4 regions of the Aneurinibacillus sp. XH2 genome follow, and region 1 is predicted to be linked to each of the others. Evidence: riboswitches for the same ligand, from Rfam matches in the RefSeq annotation. Region 1 holds a riboswitch; each other region holds the start of a gene.
What was found. Region 1 has a riboswitch for S-adenosylmethionine ahead of metK (methionine adenosyltransferase). Riboswitches for the same ligand answer to the same signal wherever they lie in the genome.
Positions count from the first base shown of each region.

Region 1 (5,475 bases):
TGGGAAAGTGCATTGTATTCTGTAATACTATGTACTTTCCTCCGCAAAATATCTTTTCTATTTTACCATAAAATACGGTCGATGACGAAAAGGAGAGAACAGAGAGTAGAATGAAATATTGGAAAGAAAAGGCGGTGCATTTTGTAAAGGTTTCACGACGAACGCCCATTGAATTGCTTCCCTGTCTTCCGGAAGGGGAATGGCTTACCCGTATGTATGACAGGCTCAAAAAAGAAGGACAGGAAGTGCCGATAATTCTAATGAACGCAAACTTTTTCCACCTTGATGGCGGGTATTCCATCTCCGGCATGAAATACAGCAATGGCACGACTGTTGACCGTTCAATGGGCGGCTTTTACCTGTATCGGGATGTCGCAGGTATCGTCCGGATCGACACGGTGAAAGGAAGAACGATTGCTGATTTCCAGGAGGCGCACTGGGCGGTGGAGTCGTCGCCGCTGCTGTTGCCGGGCCTTGTGGCAAGTCCGCATATAGAAACGACGATTGCGGCGGAGTCTCATCCGCGCACGGCCGTTGGATTGACAGAGACGGATGTTATTTTTGCGGTGACGGATGGCCGCCCTTCAGGATTGACCTGTCGCGAACTGGCACATATTTTGCGGCAGGTCGGCTGTCATATCGCGCTTAATCTTGACGGTGGCCGTTCCTCCCAGTTGGTGATTCATGGGAGGCAGATCAACCGTCAGTGGATGCGGCGCAAAGTGTTTGCCGCGCTCGCTGTATACGAGGAAAAAAAAGGATAGTTGGCGCGCGCGTCGAATGATAGTTAAGAGGAAGGAAGTAAACCAAGCAGCAAAATGTGAATAGGGAGAGGAAGTTGAGTACTTTGAAAAAAACGATGAAACACTTACTTGTATGGAGCATGCTTATGGCCGTAGCAGGAAGCATGGCCGCTCCGACGCTGGCGGCGGAGAATGTGCCGAATGCCGCAAACAATCCGTATGCCGCAGAGGAAGCACGGATTCATGAAGTGCTGCAAACCGTAATGGAAAAACATTTGAACAGCCAGCTGGATGTAAAGCGTCTCACAGATGGCGCCATTCGCGGGCTGTTGGAGGAAACGGGCGACCTTTACACTACCTATTTTACGAATGAGGAGTTTGAAGAATTTTATAACAACTTAGAAGGTACGTTCGTAGGCATTGGCGTATATATTCAGCAAGAAAATAACAAATTGCTCATCGAAAGTGTATTTGAAGGTTCGACTGCGGCAAAAGCTGGTTTGCGGGCAGGTGACGAAATCATTGCTGTTGACGGCAAGCGGGTTGCCGGGCAGTCTATCGAGCAGGTTACGGAATGGATGAAAGGTGAAGTCGGTTCCAGCATAGAACTTACGATTAAACGCGCGGGAAAGGAGCAGATAGTTTCACTCATGCGTGAGGCGCTGCAATTCTCGCCGGTCGATAGTGTCATGCTGGACAATAAAATTGGATATATGGTGCTTTACACATTTTCTGAAAATAGCGCAGAAGTGTTTCGCAAGCATCTCGCCAAGCTGCGAAAGGACGGGATGAAGGGGTTGATTCTTGACTTGCGCGACAACGGCGGCGGCTACCTGGATGCGGCGCTGGAAATTGCCGATGAATTTATCGATAAAGGCGCGCTTGTATATGTAAAAGATCGAAGCGGCAAACGAACGGCGATTATGGCCAAATCCGGAGCGATCTCGCTTCCGGTTGTCGTCCTTGTAAACGGAGGAACGGCCAGCGCGTCCGAAGTGCTGACAGGCGCGCTACAGGATTACAATGTTGCCAAAATCGTCGGCACCAAAACATTCGGCAAAGGCACGGTTCAGGAATTGGTACCGTTGAAACAAGGCGGGATTTTAAAGCTGACGATCGAAGAGTATTTCTCCCCGAAACTTCGGAAGATCAACGGGCACGGCATTACGCCGGATATTATCGTAGAAAACCCGAATGAGCAGGTTATCAAGGCGATTTCGTATTTGCATGGTTCCACTGCTCTTGTTCTACATTCGAACGGGACTGCTTCGGTGGCTGGTATTCCTGCGGGCGAAAGCGTTGCGAAAAAAATCGATGGCAAATGGTTTATCGCGCTTCGCCCGTTTGCCCAATTGTATGGTTGCCAAGTTTATTGGGATGCGTCCCAGGAAATAGCGACCATGCGCTGTGGTGAAACTGTGCGCAAATATCCGAGCAAAAATAATGCATATGTACGCAACGAAAAAGGTGTCCTCTGGCTTTCGCTTGAAAAATTGGACAGCGACTTTCCGTCCATCCTTGTCGAAACGAGAGGGGATAATCTGTTCGTTTATGTAAAGTAAAGCATGGATTCACAACAAAATTCCTTCCCGGGCGTATATACAATTAGATAACCATTTATACCGTAATTGGGAGGATGGAAAAGCCGGGGAGAGATGCCCGGCTTCTTCCCTTAGATCAGTATACGCAGGGAGGAATGTACATGAAAAAATGGGGATATGGATTGGCAGGTGCCGCGTTGGCCTTGGTGATCGGGGCGGTGTCCACCGGTTTGGCAGCTACGCCTGAGCCCGGCTCCGATGCAGATCCGGTTGTAACGAAGAGCTATGTGGAGAAAGTAAAGCAGGAGATTTTGAATGTGGTGAAATCCCAGCCCGGCAAACCGGCAAGCGACACGCAGACACCGGCTGCGGCGAAGCTGATCGTGGAAAAAGTTCCGGCAGGAAAGACGATTATTGGCTATGCGGGCACGGAATTTATTGTTCGGACCGGAAAAGTGGTCGCTCATACGCCGCCGGGCGAAGGGTATGGTCTCCCGGATTTGACCGCAGGCACGAACATTACGCAGGGCGAGCCGGTACCAGCCAATCACCATTTGTTGTTGCCGCGCGATGACGGCCGTGGCCTCAAAGTTGTAAAAGGCCCGGCGGACATTATGATCCGCGGTGAATATGTAGTTCGGTAGCACGGTCGAACGAACAACCAAGTATTTTTCTTTATTGACATCCAAACCTAAATAAGATATGCTCATTGAGAACGGAAGACCCTTGTATCCCGAGCAGGCGGAGGGACTGGCCCGATGAAGCCCGGCAACCACATCGCGCAACGAGCTAGCGCGGACAAGTGTTCCCGGCGCGATGAACGGTGCTAACCAGCAGAACAGGTATGGATACATACTTGATTCTGGAAGATAAAGGGCAAAGAATGAGTAAAAAGATGACCCTTTTCCAGGATAAAATAATGGAAAAGGTTTTTTACTGCTTTGCGACAACGTTTGGGAAGGGAGTACCGTATCTTAACCAAGACCATCTATATATTCATGGTTTATAAGGAGGTACGTGAACATGGCGCTGAAAAAAGGCCGTCATCTCTTCACATCGGAATCGGTAACGGAGGGCCATCCGGACAAAATTTGCGACCAGATTTCCGATGCCATTCTTGATGCGATTCTTGAAAAAGATCCAAACGCTCGTGTAGCGGCGGAAACATCCGTAACAACAGGCATGGTGCTTGTAGCGGGCGAGATTACGACAAGCTGCTATGTAGATATTCCGAAAGTGGTTCGTGAAACGATTCGTGAAATCGGATATACTCGCGCGAAATTCGGTTTTGACGCTGACACTTGCGCGGTTCTAACTTCTATTGACGAACAATCTCCTGATATTGCGCAGGGGGTTGACCAGGCGCTCGAAGCGCGCGAAGGACAGATGACAGATGAGCAAATTGAAGCGATTGGTGCTGGCGACCAGGGCTTAATGTTTGGATTCGCTTGCAACGAAACGGCAGAATTGATGCCGCTTCCGATTTCTCTTGCTCATAAACTGTCCCGTCGTTTGACGGAAGTCCGCAAAGATGGAACGTTGAGCTACCTGCGTCCGGATGGCAAAACGCAGGTAACGATTGAATATGAAGGAAACAAACCAGTACGTGTGGACACGATCGTTATTTCTACGCAGCACGATCCGTCCATAACGCTTGAGCAAATCCAGAAGGATCTGAAAGAACATGTGATTAAGCCGGTTGTTCCGGCCGAGTTCCTCGATGAGCAAACGAAGTATTTTATCAATCCAACAGGTCGCTTCGTTATCGGTGGACCGCAGGGTGACGCTGGATTGACCGGACGCAAGATTATCGTGGACACATATGGTGGATATGCTCGTCATGGTGGCGGCGCTTTCTCCGGTAAAGACCCGACCAAAGTGGATCGCTCCGGTGCGTATGCGGCGCGCTATGTAGCGAAAAACATTGTGGCCGCGGGGTTGGCGGAGAAGTGTGAAGTGCAAGTAGCTTATGCGATTGGGGTGGCGCAGCCTGTATCCATTAATGTAGATACATTCGGGACAGGCAAGGTGGATGAAGAAATTCTTGTTCAGCTTGTGCGCAAACATTTTGATCTTCGTCCAGCAGGCATTATCAAACAGCTTGACTTGCGTCGACCGATCTACCGTCAAACTGCCGCGTATGGACATTTTGGTCGCAATGACCTAAATGTTCCATGGGAAAGAACGGATAAGGCAGAAATTCTTAAGAAAGAAGCTTCTGAACTTTCCGCTCGCTAATAAAAATAAGACTAAAGACCCAACACATCAATAGTGTGTGGGTCTTGTTTTGTTTATGTGGGATGAATGATACAATAGGAAAAGAGTTTTTGTTCTTCTTGCCTATAAAGGAAGTCAACCAGTAGGGAAGAGAAGCGTAGAAGGTAACAATTCGAATGGTACTTATTGGCTAATGATAGAGAGGGGATGTACGTGACCGAGGCGAACATTGATTTTCAACTGCTTGATGAGGTCATGAATAAGACGATTTCGTCGGTGGAAGAAAGTAGGGAAAAGATTTTTGATATCGCGGAAAACGCGCATAAAGAAAGCAATTATATCAGCCTCGAACTGGAAGCCCTAAAAAGAGAAATCGAATGGGTCATTAGCCAGACGGATGAACTTGAACTGCAGGCGAGAAAGGCGCGCCAGAAGCTGGCTAGTATTAGCCGTAGTTTCCACCAATATAGTGAGGCGGAAATACGCGAAGCGTATGAGCAAGCCAGCCAGATGCAGATTAAGCTGTCGCTCTCAAGGGATAAGGAGCTCCATCTCAGGCAGCGGCGGGACGAGCTGGAGCGGCGCCACCGCAGCATTTTAAGCACCATAGAGAAATCGGAAAACTTGATTGCGCAGATGGGAATTGTGCTAAACTACCTGCAGGGCAACTTAAGGAAAGTGGGGATTGCGCTGGAGTCAGCCCAGAATCAGCAGCTGCTGGGAATTCAGATCATTCAGGCCCAGGAAGAAGAACGGAAGCGAGTGGCGCGCGATATTCACGACGGTCCGGCGCAATCGATGGCCAATGTTACCTTGCGGAGCGAAATCGTTGAGAGAATGCTTAATCAAAATCGGATTGACGAAGCTAAGGTAGAGCTTAGGTTATTAAAAGAACTTACAAGGGCAAGCCTTATGGATGTAAGAAAGATTATTTTTGATCTGCGTCCGATGGCACTCGATGATCTAGGACTTGT
Region 1 is NZ_CP014140.1:390,605-396,079, forward strand. Features, by position in the region: gene ACH33_RS01905 (phosphodiester glycosidase family protein) at 111-764, shown strand; gene ACH33_RS01910 (S41 family peptidase) at 860-2,305, shown strand; gene ACH33_RS01915 (hypothetical protein) at 2,446-2,928, shown strand; SAM riboswitch class I at 3,010-3,160, shown strand; gene metK (methionine adenosyltransferase) at 3,314-4,522, shown strand; gene ACH33_RS01925 (sensor histidine kinase) at 4,688-5,475, shown strand, end outside.

Region 2 (5,475 bases), 1.6 Mb from region 1:
ATCAAGCGTTTTCTCTCCCCACAATCTTTTTTACTTTATTTAATCGGAATAATAATATGATCACCTGGATGTACAATGGCGCTGTCAAGCTTGTTCTCGCGCTGGATATAAAATAATAGCTCGTTAATGGACATGCCAGCCTTCTCATTATAACGATCAGCGATCGACCAGAGCGTATCGCCAGCTTCTACTATCACCTCAACACCAAGTGGGTTCGCTGGCTTATCGTTTCCGCCAATAGATGCAAACACAAGATTTGCCATGCCGAGGATACCCATACCGATAATAATTCCGATAAGTAATGATTTCTTGTTCATCTTCATCGTACTATCCCCCTTCTATTGTTTTCGCTTTCGTTATTGAGAGTTTATGCTTGTCTATGTATAATAGAACTGAATGAAAAAGAACATTTGTTCTTAGTTGTATATCAATATATTAATCAGAACAAGCGTTCTTGTCAACAAAGATTAGAACTTATGTTTGTATACTAGAACAAATGTTGATATAATTAAGAACAAGGAAGATTTCATAGAAAGAATGGGGTGTTAGTATGAAAAAGCTGTCCAGCCGTCAACTTGCCATCCTTGATTACATAAAGAAAGAAGTCAGGGAAAAAGGCTATCCGCCGTCCGTACGTGAGATCGGTGAAGCCGTGGGCCTCGCTTCCAGCTCTACGGTTCATGGACACTTGGCACGCTTGGAGAAAAAAGGACTGATTCGCCGCGATCCGACAAAGCCGCGCGCTATCGAAATTTTAGACGGGGAGCGCAATGAAGCTACAGACGCGTCCGTTAAGACTGTAACGATTCCCGTATTGGGGAAAGTTACGGCCGGTATGCCGATTACAGCGGTGGAAAACATTGAGGAATACTTCGTGTTGCCGGAAAACATGGTTGGAAATGATACGGTCTATATGCTGCGTGTGCAAGGAGAGAGCATGATTGATGCCGGTATTTTAGACGGGGATTACGTCATTGTTCGCCAACAACAAACCGCCAACAATGGGGACATTGTCGTGGCGATGACAGAAGAAAATGAGGCAACCGTTAAACGTTTTTTCAAAGAAAAAAATCACATTCGCTTGCAGCCAGAGAATCCGACGATGGAGCCGATTTTGCTTCCTGCAGTTACCATTCTTGGCAAAGTAATCGGGGTATACCGCAACATTCATTAAATCTAGAGAACTAAAGAAAGCAGCCTTTAAAGGCTGCTTTCTTTAGTTATGCGTGTTTTTGGCAAAAGAAATAATACCAACTATACAGGTTTGAATTTAAGTTTTTATTGACGTCAATAGCATCTGTAGCTATACTTTAAGGTAATATATCACATCTTTATACTTGGTTTTCTTGTTCTTATCAAGAGTGGTGGAGGGATTAGGCCCAATGAAACCCAGCAACCGGCGGATGCATTCGCAAGGTGCTACATCCTACAGGACATTTTGTTCTGAAAGATAAGAAAGGATCTTTTCTTCTCCTCCTTTCTTCTCTTCAGAAGAAAGCTTTTTATTTATTGAAGGAGGAAATAATATGGAACGCAGTATTACCATCGTGTATCAAAGTCTTGAACTTGTCGCCAGTGTGCATTATCCATGCGCAGAAAAAAGGAAACAAAAGGAGAAATGCTGGCCTGTAATTATTATCTGCCATGGATTTGTCGGTAATCGGATTGGGGTTAACCGCTTATTTGTTAAAGCGGCGCGCAGACTGGCAGCGGAAGGCTATTTTGTTCTGCGCTTCGATTATGCTGGATGCGGAGAAAGCAATGGCGAATACGGTTCTTACGGCATCGATAGTTTTATTGAGCAAACGCGTTATGTACTTGATTATGTACTAAGCATCGATTGTATTGATAAAACACGTGTGTTCTTGCTCGGCCATAGTTTGGGCGGTGCCATTGCCCGCTTGACTGCAGAACGAGATACGCGGGTAAATGCGCTGATTCTTTGGGCACCGGTAGCCCATCCGTTCGCGGATATTACCCGCATCATCGGCAACGATGCATATGAAGAAGCAATGCGAAACGGCGAAACGGAATACAGTGGCTACCGTCTTAAAAAAGAATTCTTCATTTCACTTGCAGAAGCACAACCGCTTGTATCTGGCGCTGGTTTTCTTGATGATGCACTTATTTTGCACGGGACACGCGACGAAGTCATTCCGGTTGACGCCTGCTATTTGTATGAAGGCGTATTGCGGCAGCAGATTACAGGGGAATGTCGTGCGATCACGCTTGAAGGGGCTGATCATACGTTCTCTACCATTTCTGCCTCCGAATTGCTTTTTGCTCATACCTGCTCTTGGCTACAGCAGCTTGAAACCCGGAAAAAGAATTGGAGCGACTGGATCATATGATAGTTGGGAAGGAAAAATGATCAAGTTTTTCGATTCTCAACTTTTCCTTTTCACTAGCTTGGTGGCGATGTGGTGGGACCCCAAATTATTGACTATATCAAAAACTTTAAGGACCAAAAAGAATAGTGCCCCAAATAAAGTAAAAAGGCGGAAAAAACAAAATAGCCATGGCTAAATTACCCCAAAGTCCTAACTTACTTAAATAGTTCATTTGTTTATTTTTTTCAAAGAAAAAGGCAGATATTCCAATTAGTAAACCTATTATATTACTTCCATAAAACAACACCCATTCAGATCCAAATAAGCGAAAACCACTAAAAAAGGCTATTATGGAAAAAACTAAAAACAAAAAAGAAACCAAACCTACAATATTACATGGAGATTTAATTTGATTCATAACAACACCTCAATCATTAGATTTAAATTTATTATATATTATAATTCAAGGAATTTTATCCAAAAAAAAGAAGTAGTGTTTAATACACTACTTCTGTAATGATTCTAATTACCTTTTTAAGTACAATTATATTCATACTGCTTAAGGAAATAAGCATTTATAATAATTGCCCATTCGCTTCCTTCATATACGTAAGGTGCTAAACAATGAATTAACTTTCTATCGCATTCACAATTAAAATAACCATTATTCCCATAACAATCATCGTGATGCTTACAGCACCAGTCAACAGGACTAATTGGTGTTCCAGACCCACACTTAGGACCGCAATAATTTCCATAAATACATGGAAGATCCATTAATTCTGTTTTATTATCAAGACTATCAATTTGATTAATTTTTTCGTTCATTATTTCTTGGATTTCTTGAAACTCATTTTCAGTATGTTGTTTGTTATATACAATACTAACTTGGTTGTCAATAACTTTATAACCAGTAGTTTCGATTATATCTCCTTTCTTTTCAATTTTACTCCCAAAAACTGATTCTACTTCAGACTCAGTAAAAAGAACTTTTATGTTCCCTAATTTGACCTCCAAAACATTTACAATAGTTTCCCCTTTTTTTAATGTAAAAGCTGTGGTTTTTGCTAATAAGATGTTGTCTTTAATTAATCCTTTCAAAAGGATATTAAAGTCTTTATTTTTTTTCGCTTGCTCAACCAACTGTTGCTCCTGAACATCGGATACAAACTGTTTCATAAGTTACACTCTCCTTATTAAAAATTTGGTGGAGGCGGTACTCGGATTCGAACCAAGGATTAAGGTTTTGCAGATCTTTGCCTTACCACTTGGCTATACCGCCAAAAAATTTTTTAGATAAATCACCCCTTTCCTTTCGACAATGACAAGATGTGAGGTTTGTCCCATAGTAAGTTCTGTAAAAATCTTTAATTTTCTTTACTTGTTTTGCAGCATCCATAGCTAACTCCTGAAAAAGTTTTTCCTCTCCATCTGAGCATATGTCTTGCAAGCATTTAGAGTATTGTGCTTGACTTCGCCTTGCTTCTTGGAAACAGCGAAACAATTTCTCTGGAGAACTCATGATATTTTCCCTCCTTTAGCTCTTTTGTGAAGTTCTACTATAGAAAAGGGAATCAAGGTGTAAAATAACAACCACTTTAAAAAAATAGAATTTTGGAATAACTCTAGTACTCCCTTTACTATAATCGCTTTTATTCCATACTTTAGGTGAACGAATGATTAGGTGCTGGCTTCTATGTCTTAAAAGGGAATAGGTGATAAAGAAAACAACCAAAAAAAGAACCTTTTATGGAAGGAAGGTTCTTTTTGCATTTCTATTTACTTTTCACTATTCGCTCTCTCTAAAAACTCAAAAAATCCAGGTATATTAGATGTATCAAATCGTTGAATCGCCTTTATCATTTCAATCCGTAGTTCTTGTTCTATATCTTCTTGTTCGGAATAGGTAATAAAACGACTTGATTTTTTAATTTTCGGCTCAAACAATCTAATAATTTTTAACATTGTTTCTTTATCATGAATATTGTCAACCAGTTCATACAATTTTTTCATTTTGTTTCCCTCTTCTTTATTTCGTCAATTAGTTCTTTCACTATATTCTCCAATTGCTGAAAACTTTTTTCTAAGCGAGCCAATAAATAAATCGTAATAAAAATGGGAAAGCCTACATTAGAAATCACCCCTACCCAGTCAAACTGTTCCATAAGAATCCCTCATTTTGTATGCTTCTGCTAGCTTCTTTACTGCTTGTCTATATGATTTAGACACAGCTTGAGGTGTAATACCTAAGATTTTTGCGATTTGTTTATGAGTGAGATTGTCCAGAAAGGATAATTCTAGAATTTCGAGCTGCCGTTTGCTCAATGTAGTTAAGATGTGATACAAAGAAGAGTCTTCGATGTGCTCTAAAAAATTATCTTGTTTATTAATTACTTTTTCCGCAGTATCACTTTCATTTATATCTATAAGATTGCCAATGGTTTCAACGGAATCTCCCTTGTTAATCGGCTGATCGAAAATAAGTAGACAATGATACTGTCTTTTTTTGTGCTTGTGGTAATAATCTCGTGAGGTGTGACTTAGAAGTTTAGACAGATAGTGAGTTAAGCGGATAACAATATAATGTCTTCGGAAGGCTTGATTTAATTCTTCGATATTATCTGCTGTAGGAAAACAAATTGCTTTTAAAAACAAATGAAAATGTTCCTGATTATATAAAAAGCTTTTCACAACACGATTAGATAATCCTCTTTTATATTGTTGAATAAAATTCACTACGCTCCTTTCTAACCCACCTTTTAATTTCCCATAAGAATATGGTTTATTCAATGATATCCCCCCTTTTTTTATAAAAAAGGGATATATAGGAATTAAAACAACCTTAAATATCAATTAAACATAAATTATATATTTTAGTTGGCTATTGTCCCTAAGAAAAAAGGAGAGGCTACAACCCTCTCCTTTCAATTATTATAAATTACATCCTGCACTACATTTGATTTGTGAAGGGCCACGATACGGAACTCCCCAACCTCAGAAATACGGGCAAAGACCCAGTGTGAAACCGATAATTTATATGCTGGAATTATTATATACTCTTGCTTCTTTTCCATAATATAGATGACGTAATTATTTTGTGTTTTGTGTAAGGTTATTCACCAATATTTAGAGTCTTTTTGTCTTA
Region 2 is NZ_CP014140.1:1,952,357-1,957,831, forward strand. Features, by position in the region: gene yneA (cell division suppressor protein YneA) at 36-323, opposite strand; gene lexA (transcriptional repressor LexA) at 551-1,174, shown strand; SAM riboswitch class I at 1,350-1,457, shown strand; gene ACH33_RS09735 (alpha/beta hydrolase) at 1,527-2,351, shown strand; gene ACH33_RS09740 (hypothetical protein) at 2,458-2,748, opposite strand; gene ACH33_RS19255 (phospholipase A2 family protein) at 2,865-3,509, opposite strand; tRNA gene ACH33_RS09750 (tRNA-Cys) at 3,539-3,612, opposite strand; gene ACH33_RS18695 (hypothetical protein) at 3,592-3,852, opposite strand; gene ACH33_RS09755 (helix-turn-helix domain-containing protein) at 4,110-4,343, opposite strand; gene ACH33_RS18700 (YvrJ family protein) at 4,340-4,495, opposite strand; gene ACH33_RS09760 (RNA polymerase sigma factor) at 4,482-5,120, opposite strand; partial or broken gene ACH33_RS18705 (transposase) at 5,465-5,475, shown strand, end outside.
Region 2: it holds a riboswitch for S-adenosylmethionine, as region 1 does, so the genes downstream of both, ACH33_RS09735 (alpha/beta hydrolase) here and metK (methionine adenosyltransferase) in region 1, are expected to answer to the same signal.

Region 3 (5,475 bases), 940 kb from region 1:
CACGCGTCCTTTCAGCTTTTCGTTAAATTTCGCGTTCGGGCCCAGCGTACCGCCAAGGAAAATATCGAACGCATCTTTCATGCCGTCTTCCGTTTTAACAAGCGCTCCCTGAAAGCCAATGTCAGCAATTTGCCGCTGACCGCATGAGTTCGGACAACCGACCATATGCATGCGAATTGGTTCATCCAACTCCACATGTTCATCTAGATATTCCGCCAATTGGCGCATTCTTTCTTTCGTTTCAACGATCGCAAGATTACAGAATTCATTGCCGGTGCAAGAAACGGCGAAAGCAGTAAAATTCTTCGGATACGGTGTCAAACGTTCCAACACTTTTTCTTGCAACAGTTCTTCCACTCTTTCATCCGGTATGCCGGTAATTATGATATTTTGCGAATTGCATGTACGCAGTGAGCCATTACCATATTCATCGGCGAGATGCGCCAGTTCTTCCAATTCCTGTGCCGACATACGTCCTACCGGAACGGACAGACCAACATAACTCAACCCTTCCTGGCGCTGTTTATGAATACCGGTAAAATATCCTGCATTCCATCCCTTAATCTTATCTTCGCCCCGCGTCTCCAGCTCGCCGACAAGCTCTTTTAACTTGGCAAGAAACTTCTCCGCTCCCCAATCAGCGACAAGAAATTTCAAGCGTGCGTGATGACGCTTCTCCCGGTATCCATAGTCACGGAAAATCGTTGTAACGCCGACCGCTACCTTCACGACTTCTTCCGGTCGCACAAATACATCGAGCTGTTGAGCCAAATACGGACGGGACGATAGTCCGCCGCCAACCCAGACATGAAAACCGATGATTTCCTTGCCAGCGATTACTTTCGTGGCCGGGGTAAACGCCAGATCGTTAATTTCGGCATGACCGGCATTATAAATATTGCTAGAAATCGAAATTTTATATTTGCGCGGCAGGTTGGAAAAATCCCGGTTCATTAAAAACGTATCGGACAACTGTTTCACAAGCGGGGTCGTATCTATTAATTCGTACGGATCGAGCCCCGCAAGCGGATTGCCAACAATCGTACGCGGGCAATCGCCGCACGCCTCAAATGAGGACAATCCGACGGCAGCCAACCGTTCAAAAATGTCCGGTAAATTTTCGATCCGCAACCAGTGAAACTGAATCGCCTGACGTGTCGTAATATCGATTAAATCCCTGCCATAATCATGCGCGATACTCGCAAGCGTGCGCGCCTGCTCGGACGTAAGATTTCCGGACGGAACCCGGACACGCATCATAAAGCACCCGTCTTTCGGGCGCTGCTGATATACACCTGCCCACTTAAAACGATCCATATCATCCGGCGTAATGGATTCAAAACCAGTTTTCGCATAACGATAAATGTCCTCAATAACATCCAGTCCATCTTTCTCCAGTTTTATTAATTCTGTTTTATTCAATTTCTCCTTATTTTGTGCCCATATTGGTGTATAACTCATTCATACTCTCTCCTCTCATCTCAGCGAATATTATGCAATAATGACTTGACGCAGCTGTTGTTCATACCAAGCTAACTGCTCCCGCAGGCGGACAACCTCGCCTACGACAATCACTGCCGGAGAACGAAAGCGTGCCTGTTGTACCTGCTCTACAATCGTCTCCAATGTACCTATAAGCGTCTCCTGATTTTCGCATGTACCCCAGCGGATAAGTGCCACAGGTGTCTCTTTGGCCCGGCCGTACTTATGAAGATTTTTCACAATTTCCGGCAAATTGCCGACCCCCATGTAAAATACCAGCGTATCTACCGCAGTGGCCAACTTCTCCCACTGAATACCACTTTGCTCCTTCTCTACAGCTTTGTGGCCAGTCACAAACGCGACGGAGGATGAATAACCACGGTGCGTGATAGGTATTCCTGCATAAGCCGGAGCAGCGATACCCGATGTAATGCCCGGCACAACTTCATAGTCGATGCCGGCCGCGATACAGGCTTCCGCTTCTTCCCCACCGCGCCCGAAAACAAATGGATCACCCCCTTTTAAACGAACAACCTCTTTCCCTTGCACAGCCTTCGCCACAATGATCTCGTTAATTTCCGTCTGGGATAACGAATGGTGATTTGTCTCTTTTCCGCAATAAATGCATTCAGCCTCCTTTTTTGCATAATCAAGCAGCTTTGGACTGGCCAGACGGTCATATACAATCACATCCGCCCGTTGTAGAAGCTCAAGCCCACGCACTGTAATCAACTTTGGATCGCCTGGCCCGGCACCCACAAGATACACTTTACCTGCCACCATATAACCATCCCCTTTTTTTCCAAAAATAATATTAATCAAATTTGTTTTATATGTTTAATTTAATTAAAAAAGCCCTGCTTCATTAAAGAAGAAGGGCTTATATTCTACGCTCCCCTCTTCCTCATCTTCAAGCGTGTGCTTTCTGGAATTGGCACCTAACCGAATTAGGTTGCCGAGATTTCATTGGGCCAGTCCCTCCATCTCTCTGGATAAGAAAGAGAATTCATATTATATTGATCGGATTTATTAAATTTGATTATACTCGGCTTTTTCTAAAAAGACAATACTTTTCAAAAAAATCCTCTCATTCATTATGCAAAGAGGCTTCAGAGTTAAAGAGCAGCCCGCTTCTTATTCATAACGCAACGCCTCAATCGGATTTAGCTTTGCCGCTTTGTTGGCAGGATACAATCCGAAGAAAATCCCGATGGAACTGGACACGGAAAATGCAAGCAAAACGGTCTCCCATGAAATCAAAAGCGGTATATTAGCATAGGAAAAGCCGATAGCTGATATACCAATACCAAGCAATGCTCCGATTAAGCCGCCGATTAACGACAAAATCATCGACTCCAGTAGGAACTGAAGCAAAATATCTTTCCGCTGCGCTCCAAGCGCTTTGCGGATTCCGATTTCTCTTGTCCGTTCCGTCACGGACACAAGCATAATATTCATCACGCCAATGCCGCCCACCACGAGGGAAATGCCAGCTACAATGCTAAAAATCAGGGTAATCATTCCAGTCATTTGCGAAAACTCTTTAATATTGTCTTCCATACTTAAAACTTCATAGTAATCTTTATGGTTATGCTTGCGGTTCAAATAATCCTTGACCTGCTTCATCGCAGGCCGCAATGCTTCTTTGGAAATGGCGGTCATTTCAATGTTGCTTACCGTTTGGTTTTCAGACAGCTCATTCGCAAAACGAAACGGAACAAACGCGCTCTTTGCTTTGGAAAAATCAAAGCTTACTTTCTCCTGCTTAAATACGCCGATCACCACTACGCTCCGATCGTTAAAACGCACGCGCTGACCGATCGGGTTTTCCGTCCCGAACAATTCCTGAGCTGCTCCGTCTTCCAATACGATAACCGGTCGGCGGTTTTTATCATCCTCGTCGGTAAAAAAGCGGCCTTGCACCATGTGGAGCGTGGGTTGTACAGCCGGAAGCTGGGCCGTCGTCGCCCTTACTTCGACGGTTTTCTTCTTATTGAGCCAGTAAAGCTCCGTATTGCCTACGTAAGAGTTGGCTACGGCAGCGGAAATGTACGGACTCACCTGCGGCAAATATTCCGCATCTTCCAAAGTAAGCGCGTTCGGATCTTCAGGCTCCTCCGTATCGTAGCGGGTATATACCATAAATTTATTTTGGCCGAACTTGCTTACCTGCTGCACGACCGCACTTTCGCCCCCTTTCCCAAGCGTCATAACCGCAATGACAGACGCGATACCAATAATAATCCCCAGCATCGTTAGAAAAGAACGCAGCTTATTGGCGCGCAAACCGTCCAAAGCCATGCTTAAGCTTTCCAGCAAACGCATAGATTACACCTCCTGTTGGCGCTCCGACGCCAGTTGTTGCGACGCGAATAATCGATCCCGCACGGGGTCATCGGCGACTACCTGGCCGTCGCGGAAGCGGATTAACCGCTTCGCATAGCATGCGATATCCGGTTCATGCGTAACAAGAATAATAGTCGTTCCTTGTTCATTTAACTGTTGGAAAATGTCCATAATTTCAATGCTTGTCCGCGAATCAAGCGCCCCGGTTGGCTCATCAGCCAGCACAATCGCCGGCTCATTTACGAGGGCGCGCGCAATCGCTACCCGCTGCCGCTGTCCGCCTGATAACTGATTCGGAATATGATTCATACGTTCGCCGAGCCCGACACGCGCAAGAGCCGCACGCGCCCGTTCCGTCCGTTCCTTTCTTCCGACCCCGGCATAAATCAGCGGCAATTCAACATTGCGCAGTGCGGTTGAACGCGGCAAAAGATGAAAGGTTTGAAAAACAAAACCGATTTTTTGGTTACGTACATGGGCAAGCTGCTTATCCGACAAATTCGTTACTTCCATTCCGTCTAAATGATACAGCCCGCTCGTCGGTCGATCCAGGCAGCCAATCATGTTCATAAATGTCGATTTTCCCGAACCGGATGGTCCCATAATAGCGACAAATTCCCCTTTTTCAACCGTTACGAAAACATTCTTCATCGCATAAATATCGCCACCGCCTGTGCGGTACACTTTGGACATATTCTCTACTTTTACCATGCTGTACCGCCCCTTTTATCTCGCTTCTCCGGGAACATTCGCTTCCATAACCGGCTCATTTTCCTTTAATTGCGGCCCCGGATTGGTGATAACTTTCGTGCCCGCTTTCAAACCTTGTTTAACTTCGGCAAACAATTCGTTTTCCATTCCGGTGACAACCGCCTTCTTCTTCGCCAGACCGTTCTCATTTATCCAGACGAACGCTTTCCCGCCGTTCTTCTGCACCGCTTCGATCGGTACTTGCAGCGCCTGTTTCGCGCTTTGGTGCACAATCGTTACATCTATCCGAAAGCCGGGGCGCAAAAGCTCATTTGGTTTGTCCAATGCCAGCTTCACCGCCACTTTGGCCCGTTCGCTCTGCTGTCCGCTTTTCTGTGTGGCGGCTTCTATCGCTACCGGTGAGATGCTTACCACATGAGCTTCGGCCACCTGTTTGCCTAACGCGCCTCCTTCCAGCTTGGCTTTCTGACCGACGCGCACTTTGCCGATATCAGCTTCCGCAATTTCCGCTTCCACGTATATATTTTGTGTCGTTCCCACTTTCAATAGTTCATTGCCTTTTGTCGTATATTCGCCCGCCTTCGCTTTTTGCGTCAATACGGTTCCGTCGATAGGAGCCACGATAAGCGCGTCATTTCTCTGGGCAAGCAACTGCTGCCTTTTCTCTTCGATTTTTTGTTTTTTGCTCGCAATGCTCTCTTTTTTCGTCGCCGTCCGCTTCTTCTTCTCTTCAAGCTGTGCAATCGATACCAGCAAAGCGGTGACCTCTTCCCGCTTCGGCCCTTTTTTCTTCTCTGCCAGTTCATATTGCGACGTTTTCAGCTTAAATTCAGCCTGTTTTATCTGGTCGCTCGCTTTATCCAATTCCTGCTTCTTTTCAGCTCCGCTCTCCACAAGCGTTTTGATGCGGGCGTATTCTCGCTTCGCTTGTTCAAG
Region 3 is NZ_CP014140.1:3,113,724-3,119,198, forward strand. Features, by position in the region: gene ACH33_RS15545 (nitrite/sulfite reductase) at 1-1,461, opposite strand, end outside; gene cobA (uroporphyrinogen-III C-methyltransferase) at 1,492-2,265, opposite strand; SAM riboswitch class I at 2,384-2,481, opposite strand; gene ACH33_RS15555 (ABC transporter permease) at 2,617-3,807, opposite strand; gene ACH33_RS15560 (ABC transporter ATP-binding protein) at 3,811-4,539, opposite strand; gene ACH33_RS15565 (efflux RND transporter periplasmic adaptor subunit) at 4,555-5,475, opposite strand, start outside.
Region 3: it holds a riboswitch for S-adenosylmethionine, as region 1 does, so the genes downstream of both, cobA (uroporphyrinogen-III C-methyltransferase) here and metK (methionine adenosyltransferase) in region 1, are expected to answer to the same signal.

Region 4 (5,475 bases), 1.1 Mb from region 1:
AATATTATATTTTTATGATATTAAGGTATTGATTTTTTATGGAGGGGATACGATGGTTAAGCTGATCGCGATTTACAAAAAGCCGGAAAATGTGGAGGAATTTGATAAACATTACAAAGAAGTACACGCGCCGCTCGCGGAAAAAATGCCGGGTCTTCTAAAGCTGGAAGTTAATAAAATTTATGGCTCTCCTGCAGGTGACAGCAATCTTCATTTGATTGCAGAAATGTATTTTGAAACAAAAGAAGCGCTTATGAACGCGCTTTCTTCTCCGGAAGGAAAAGCAGCAGGCAAAGATTTAATGGGCTTCGCTGGCAAGGTTGTATCCATGCACTTCGCGGAAGTAGTATAGGAGAAAGGTTTAAAAAGCATGTTGAGTGAGACGGAAACACATCGCAGGTACCGGGAACAAATCACTCGGTATGTGAGTCGCGATCCGTACGCGCGCCATTTAGGAATCCGGCTGGTTGAACTTGGAGAGGGAACGGCTGTGGCGGAAGTAGACGTGCGTGAGGAAATGTTGAATGCGCATGGCACAACACATGGAGCCGTCATTTTTGCGCTGGCTGATTTTGCGTTTGCTGCGGCCTGCAATTCATATGGACGTCCATGCGTGGCGTTATCGATGAACGTTCAGTATATGGCTCCAAGTGGAAAGGGCGCACGGTTACGTGCAGTAGCGACAGAAAAGAAAAAAACAGCACGCGCCGGTTTTTACCAAATCGAGGTGGAACACGACGGCGAAAGCATCGCTCTGCTTGACGCGGTCGCTTACCGCAAGAGTGGGTTTTTTCTTGAGGAAATCGGACAGAACGCAGCTAATGAAGAGTAACAGGACGCGTTGGCAGCGCTGGATTGGCAGGAGAGACTACCATGAAATCAAACAATCGTTTTAACCAATATCTTGGTATTGAAATCGAGCACCAGGACGAAAATAGCTGCACGGCAGTGCTTCATATTCGCCCGGAATTGTACAATAGTATCGATGGAGTGGTGCATGGCGGAGTGACAAGCACGCTTGCTGATGTGGTCATGGGGCACGCGGCCGCGCCTCATGTTAACGGTGTGCAGCAGTGCGTAACATTGGAGAGCAAAATCAACTATTTGGCGCCTGCTAGGGGAAATAAGCTGATCGCACAATCTAGGGTAATCAAGCGCGGAGGCCGTACTATTATCATGCAAGCGGAAGTGCGCACGGACGATGGGGAGCTGGTTGCCGTCGCGCTTGGCACATATGCCCGTGTAAAGACAACTCCACAGTGATGTGGAGTTGTCTTTACATTCGTATAAGAAAGTATATGTTGCTTTATAAGGAAGGAGAAGAACGGGTGAAAGGATTACAACCGGGAGAGACAGAGACGTTGGAAATTGTCGTGCAGGACGATATGCGTCCTACGTTTGACGGCAACGTGGTTCACGATGTAATGTCGACCGTGACTATGATTTATTATATGGAAAAAGTCGGACGCCATGTTATTTTGCCTTACCTTGAAGAGGGGGAGGAAGGAGCCGGATACGAAATTCAGGTTAAGCACATTGGGCCTGCGGTGGTGGGGCAACGGGTAAAATTTACAGCCTTATGTACGGAAGTTACTCCGAAGCGAGTCGTTTGTGAAGTGACCGCGGAAACATCAGAAAATATTGTTGGTACCGGAATTTTTACACAGGCGATTTTTAAAAAAGAAAAAATGGAGGCACGTATCACGGAGTTACGGCAAACCATTGCACAAAAATAATGAAACAGGAAGACCGTGGAATTTTCAATCGCGGTCTTTTTTATCGGATCATTAACAACCTTATCAAAACAAATATTGCTACTATTCGATATAGTATTAAGAATTAAATGTAAATTTATTGACCGCGAAAATATACAGCTACTATAATCAATATAAATATGGTGTTATCTGCATATACAATGATAAACTGTGATGGTTTTTATATGTCTCAGCAATGTAGGAGAAAATTAAAAAATCTATAATTCCTAGTTGACATTATGGTTTAATGTGTTAGAATAAAATCAACAAATTGAAAAGGCAAATGATTAGGACTCTTATCCAGAGAGGTGGAGGGACTGGCCCAGTGAAGCCTCGGCAACCATCAAAGAAACTCTTTGACACGGTGCCAATTCCAGCAGCGCTCGCGCGCTGAAAGATGAGAGGTCCGGCAAACTTGTGATGAGTGTACGCCGACCTCTTGCAGCGCAGGAGGTCGTTTTTATTTCCCCTTGTGCAATCTAGGAGGAATAAAGGAGTGAGGAGTATGATTAAATTACAGAGTATTAGTAAAAGTTATACCACACCGAACGGGACATTTCAGGCAGTAGCTCCAACGTCGCTGCATGTGGAGCCAGGGGATGTGTACGGTATTATCGGGTTCAGCGGTGCTGGTAAGTCAACTTTGCTTAGACTGGTTAATTTGCTGGAGCGACCGGACGAGGGAAAGGTATATGTGGATGGTCAGGAGTTAACCGGTCTATCAAATCGAGAGCTGCGCAAAGCGCGCCAGTCCATCGGCATGATTTTTCAGCATTTTAATCTGTTGAATAATCGGACGGTGGCGGACAATGTGGCGTTTCCGCTAGAAATAGCCGGTCTTCCAAAAGAAGAGAGAAAAAAAAGAGTACAGGAGTGCTTGGAGATTGTAGGGCTGGCCGAGAAGGTGGACAGCTATCCTGCCAAGTTGAGCGGGGGACAAAAGCAGAGGGTCGCTATCGCCCGGGCGTTGGCCAGCCGGCCGAAAGTGCTGCTATGTGATGAGCCTACCTCAGCGCTTGATCCGCAGACGACGCGTACCATTTTATCTTTTCTTAAAGAAATCAACCAAAAGCTAGGCGTAACGATTCTCATCGTCACGCATGAAATGAGTGTAGTGAAAGAGATTTGCAACAAAGTAGCAGTCATGGAAAGAGGTCATCTCGTCGAAAAACTTTCGCTTTCTGAACGGGAAGTAAAGCCGAAAACTGAAATCGCCCAGCTATTATTCGAAGAGGAAACAGGCAAGGAGAGAGGGATAGCCAATGTTTGATAATGTGATTGCTTTATTGCCGGAAATTGGGGTTTCTATCGTAGAAACTTCTATTATGGTCGGCATTTCAATAGGCTCAGCGCTTTTGCTTGGCATGCCGCTGGGGGTTCTGCTTTTTCTGACAGGTAAAGGACAATTGCTGGAAAGCCCCATTTTATTTCGAATTTTAAGTTCGCTCGTTAACATTGTCCGATCGTTTCCCTTTCTTATTTTGCTCGTGGCATTGATTCCGTTGACGCGAACATTGGTCGGAACGACGATCGGTCCGGTGGCTGCGGCTGTTCCGTTGTCGATTGCAGCCATTCCATACTTTGCACGTCTGGTGGAGCAATCGCTTCGTGAAGTTTCGAGAGGAGTTATTGAAGCCGCGGTGGCAATGGGGGCGTCTACATATCAGATTGTTTGGAAAGTGTTATTGACAGAAGCGCGCGCTGGGCTTACGCTCGGACTCACAGTATTGATTGTCAGTTTTCTTTCCTATTCTGCGATGGCCGGCGTTGTCGGAGGCGGAGGGATCGGGGATTTAGCGATTCGCTTCGGCTACTACCGATTCCAGACGGATGTTATGATTGTGACCGTGCTTTTATTGGTGGTGCTTGTACAAGTCATTCAATTTGCGGGCAATCGTCTTGCACATTATCTTGATAAACGTTAAGGGAGAGATCTTTGTGAAACAAAAACCGTTTATTCTTATTGCATTAATTTCATTAATAGTAATCTTTTTGACAGCTTGCGGAGGACAAGAGAGCGAAACGGCAACAGGAAAAACGCAGGGGAACAGTAAAGAACTGGTTATTGGTGCGACGGCGGGGCCGTATAGTGATCAGGTGCGTTTAGGAATTAAACCTATTTTAGAAAAAAAAGGATACAACGTGAAGATTGTTGAGTTCAACGATTACGTGCAGCCGAACCAGGCGCTGGCTGAAGGTTCGCTGAATGCGAATGTGTTTCAACATGTCGTGTATTTGCAGAACTTTGCGAAAGAGCATAACTTGGATATTCAAGATGTTATCCAGGTTCCGACGGCTCCGATCGGCATTTACTCGCATAAGCATAAAACACTGGAAGAAGTGCAGCCGGGAGCGACCGTTTCGCTTCCGAATGATCCTACTAATCAGGCCCGCGCGCTTGTCATGATGCAACATTTCGGTTGGATCAAGTTAAAAGAAGGTGTAGATCTGCTTCGCGTATCGGAAAAGGATATCGTGGAGAACAAGAAAAATATCAAGCTCCTGCCGCTGGAAGCAGCCCAGCTTCCGCGCTCGCTTGAAGACGCAGACTACGCATTTGTCAACGGGAACTTCGCCATCGCATCGGGCTTGAAACTTACGGAAGCGCTGGCGCTCGAAAAGATTCCGGATCAATATATGAACGTGGTCGCTGTGAAAACGGCGGACAAAGACAGCCAGTTTGTTAAAGATTTAATCGAAGCATATAAATCTCCGGAGTTTAAAGAAGTTATCGAGAAAGAATTCCAGGGATTTGTCAAACCTGATTATTTAAAATAAGCACATAGGGGGGAAGAAAACGATGAGCACAACAATCGGAGATGTTCTTGAATGGTCAGTCCGTAATTTTCCGGATAAAATTAGCTTAATTTATGAATACGAAACGAAGCATCACCGCTGGACATATACAGAATTGAATCAAAAAGTAAACCAATTTGCCCGGGCGCTTAAGCGCCTGGGTGTCCAAAAGGGTGACGTTGTTTCTTCCTTCTTATATAATACGAGCGAGTTTGTGGTTACATTGTTTGCGACGGCAAAAATCGGCGCCATTTTTAATCCGATTAACTATCGGCTAGCTGCACATGAATTGCAATATATCCTACAGGATGGAAAAGCAAAAGTATTGTTATATGAAAGACAGGGCTCAGACGTGGTGGAGAAAGCGCGTGAGCTTGGGAATCCGGTCGAACATTATATATATGTGGATGAACCGTTGACAGAAGGAGCGCTTGGATTTTACGAACTGCTTGAAGCAGAAGATGTTTCCCGTCCGGAAGTGGAGGTATCGGAAACCGATTATTGCATTATGATGTACACAAGCGGTACTACCGGACGCCCGAAAGGCGTACTTCACACGCATCGCAGCAAAATTCATCATAATTTTATGATGATGCAATGCATGGGCCTAACAAAGGATGACATTGGTCTTGCCGCCGCGCCGCTCAACCATACGGCGGAATTGCATACTTCTTTCCTGCCGCGTGTGCAGGTGGGAGCGACTAATGTGCTTTTGCACCATTTTGACGCTTCCCGTGTGCTGTACACGATCGAAAAAGAAAAAGTCACGCATATGTTCGCGGCACCAACAATGGTCAATATGTTGCTGTATGCCGACGATTTTGAAGCGTACGATTTATCATCATTGCGTCTGCTCGAATACGGCGGAGCGTCCATGGCTCCTGTCCTTATCCGCGAGTTTGAGGAGAAAGTAGGCGCGGACTTA
Region 4 is NZ_CP014140.1:2,919,311-2,924,785, reverse strand. Features, by position in the region: gene ACH33_RS14500 (EthD family reductase) at 53-352, shown strand; gene ACH33_RS14495 (PaaI family thioesterase) at 371-832, shown strand; gene ACH33_RS14490 (PaaI family thioesterase) at 874-1,263, shown strand; gene ACH33_RS14485 (thioesterase family protein) at 1,329-1,736, shown strand; SAM riboswitch class I at 2,048-2,158, shown strand; gene ACH33_RS14480 (methionine ABC transporter ATP-binding protein) at 2,260-3,024, shown strand; gene ACH33_RS14475 (methionine ABC transporter permease) at 3,017-3,679, shown strand; gene ACH33_RS14470 (MetQ/NlpA family ABC transporter substrate-binding protein) at 3,693-4,532, shown strand; gene ACH33_RS14465 (fatty acid--CoA ligase) at 4,555-5,475, shown strand, end outside.
Region 4: it holds a riboswitch for S-adenosylmethionine, as region 1 does, so the genes downstream of both, ACH33_RS14480 (methionine ABC transporter ATP-binding protein) here and metK (methionine adenosyltransferase) in region 1, are expected to answer to the same signal.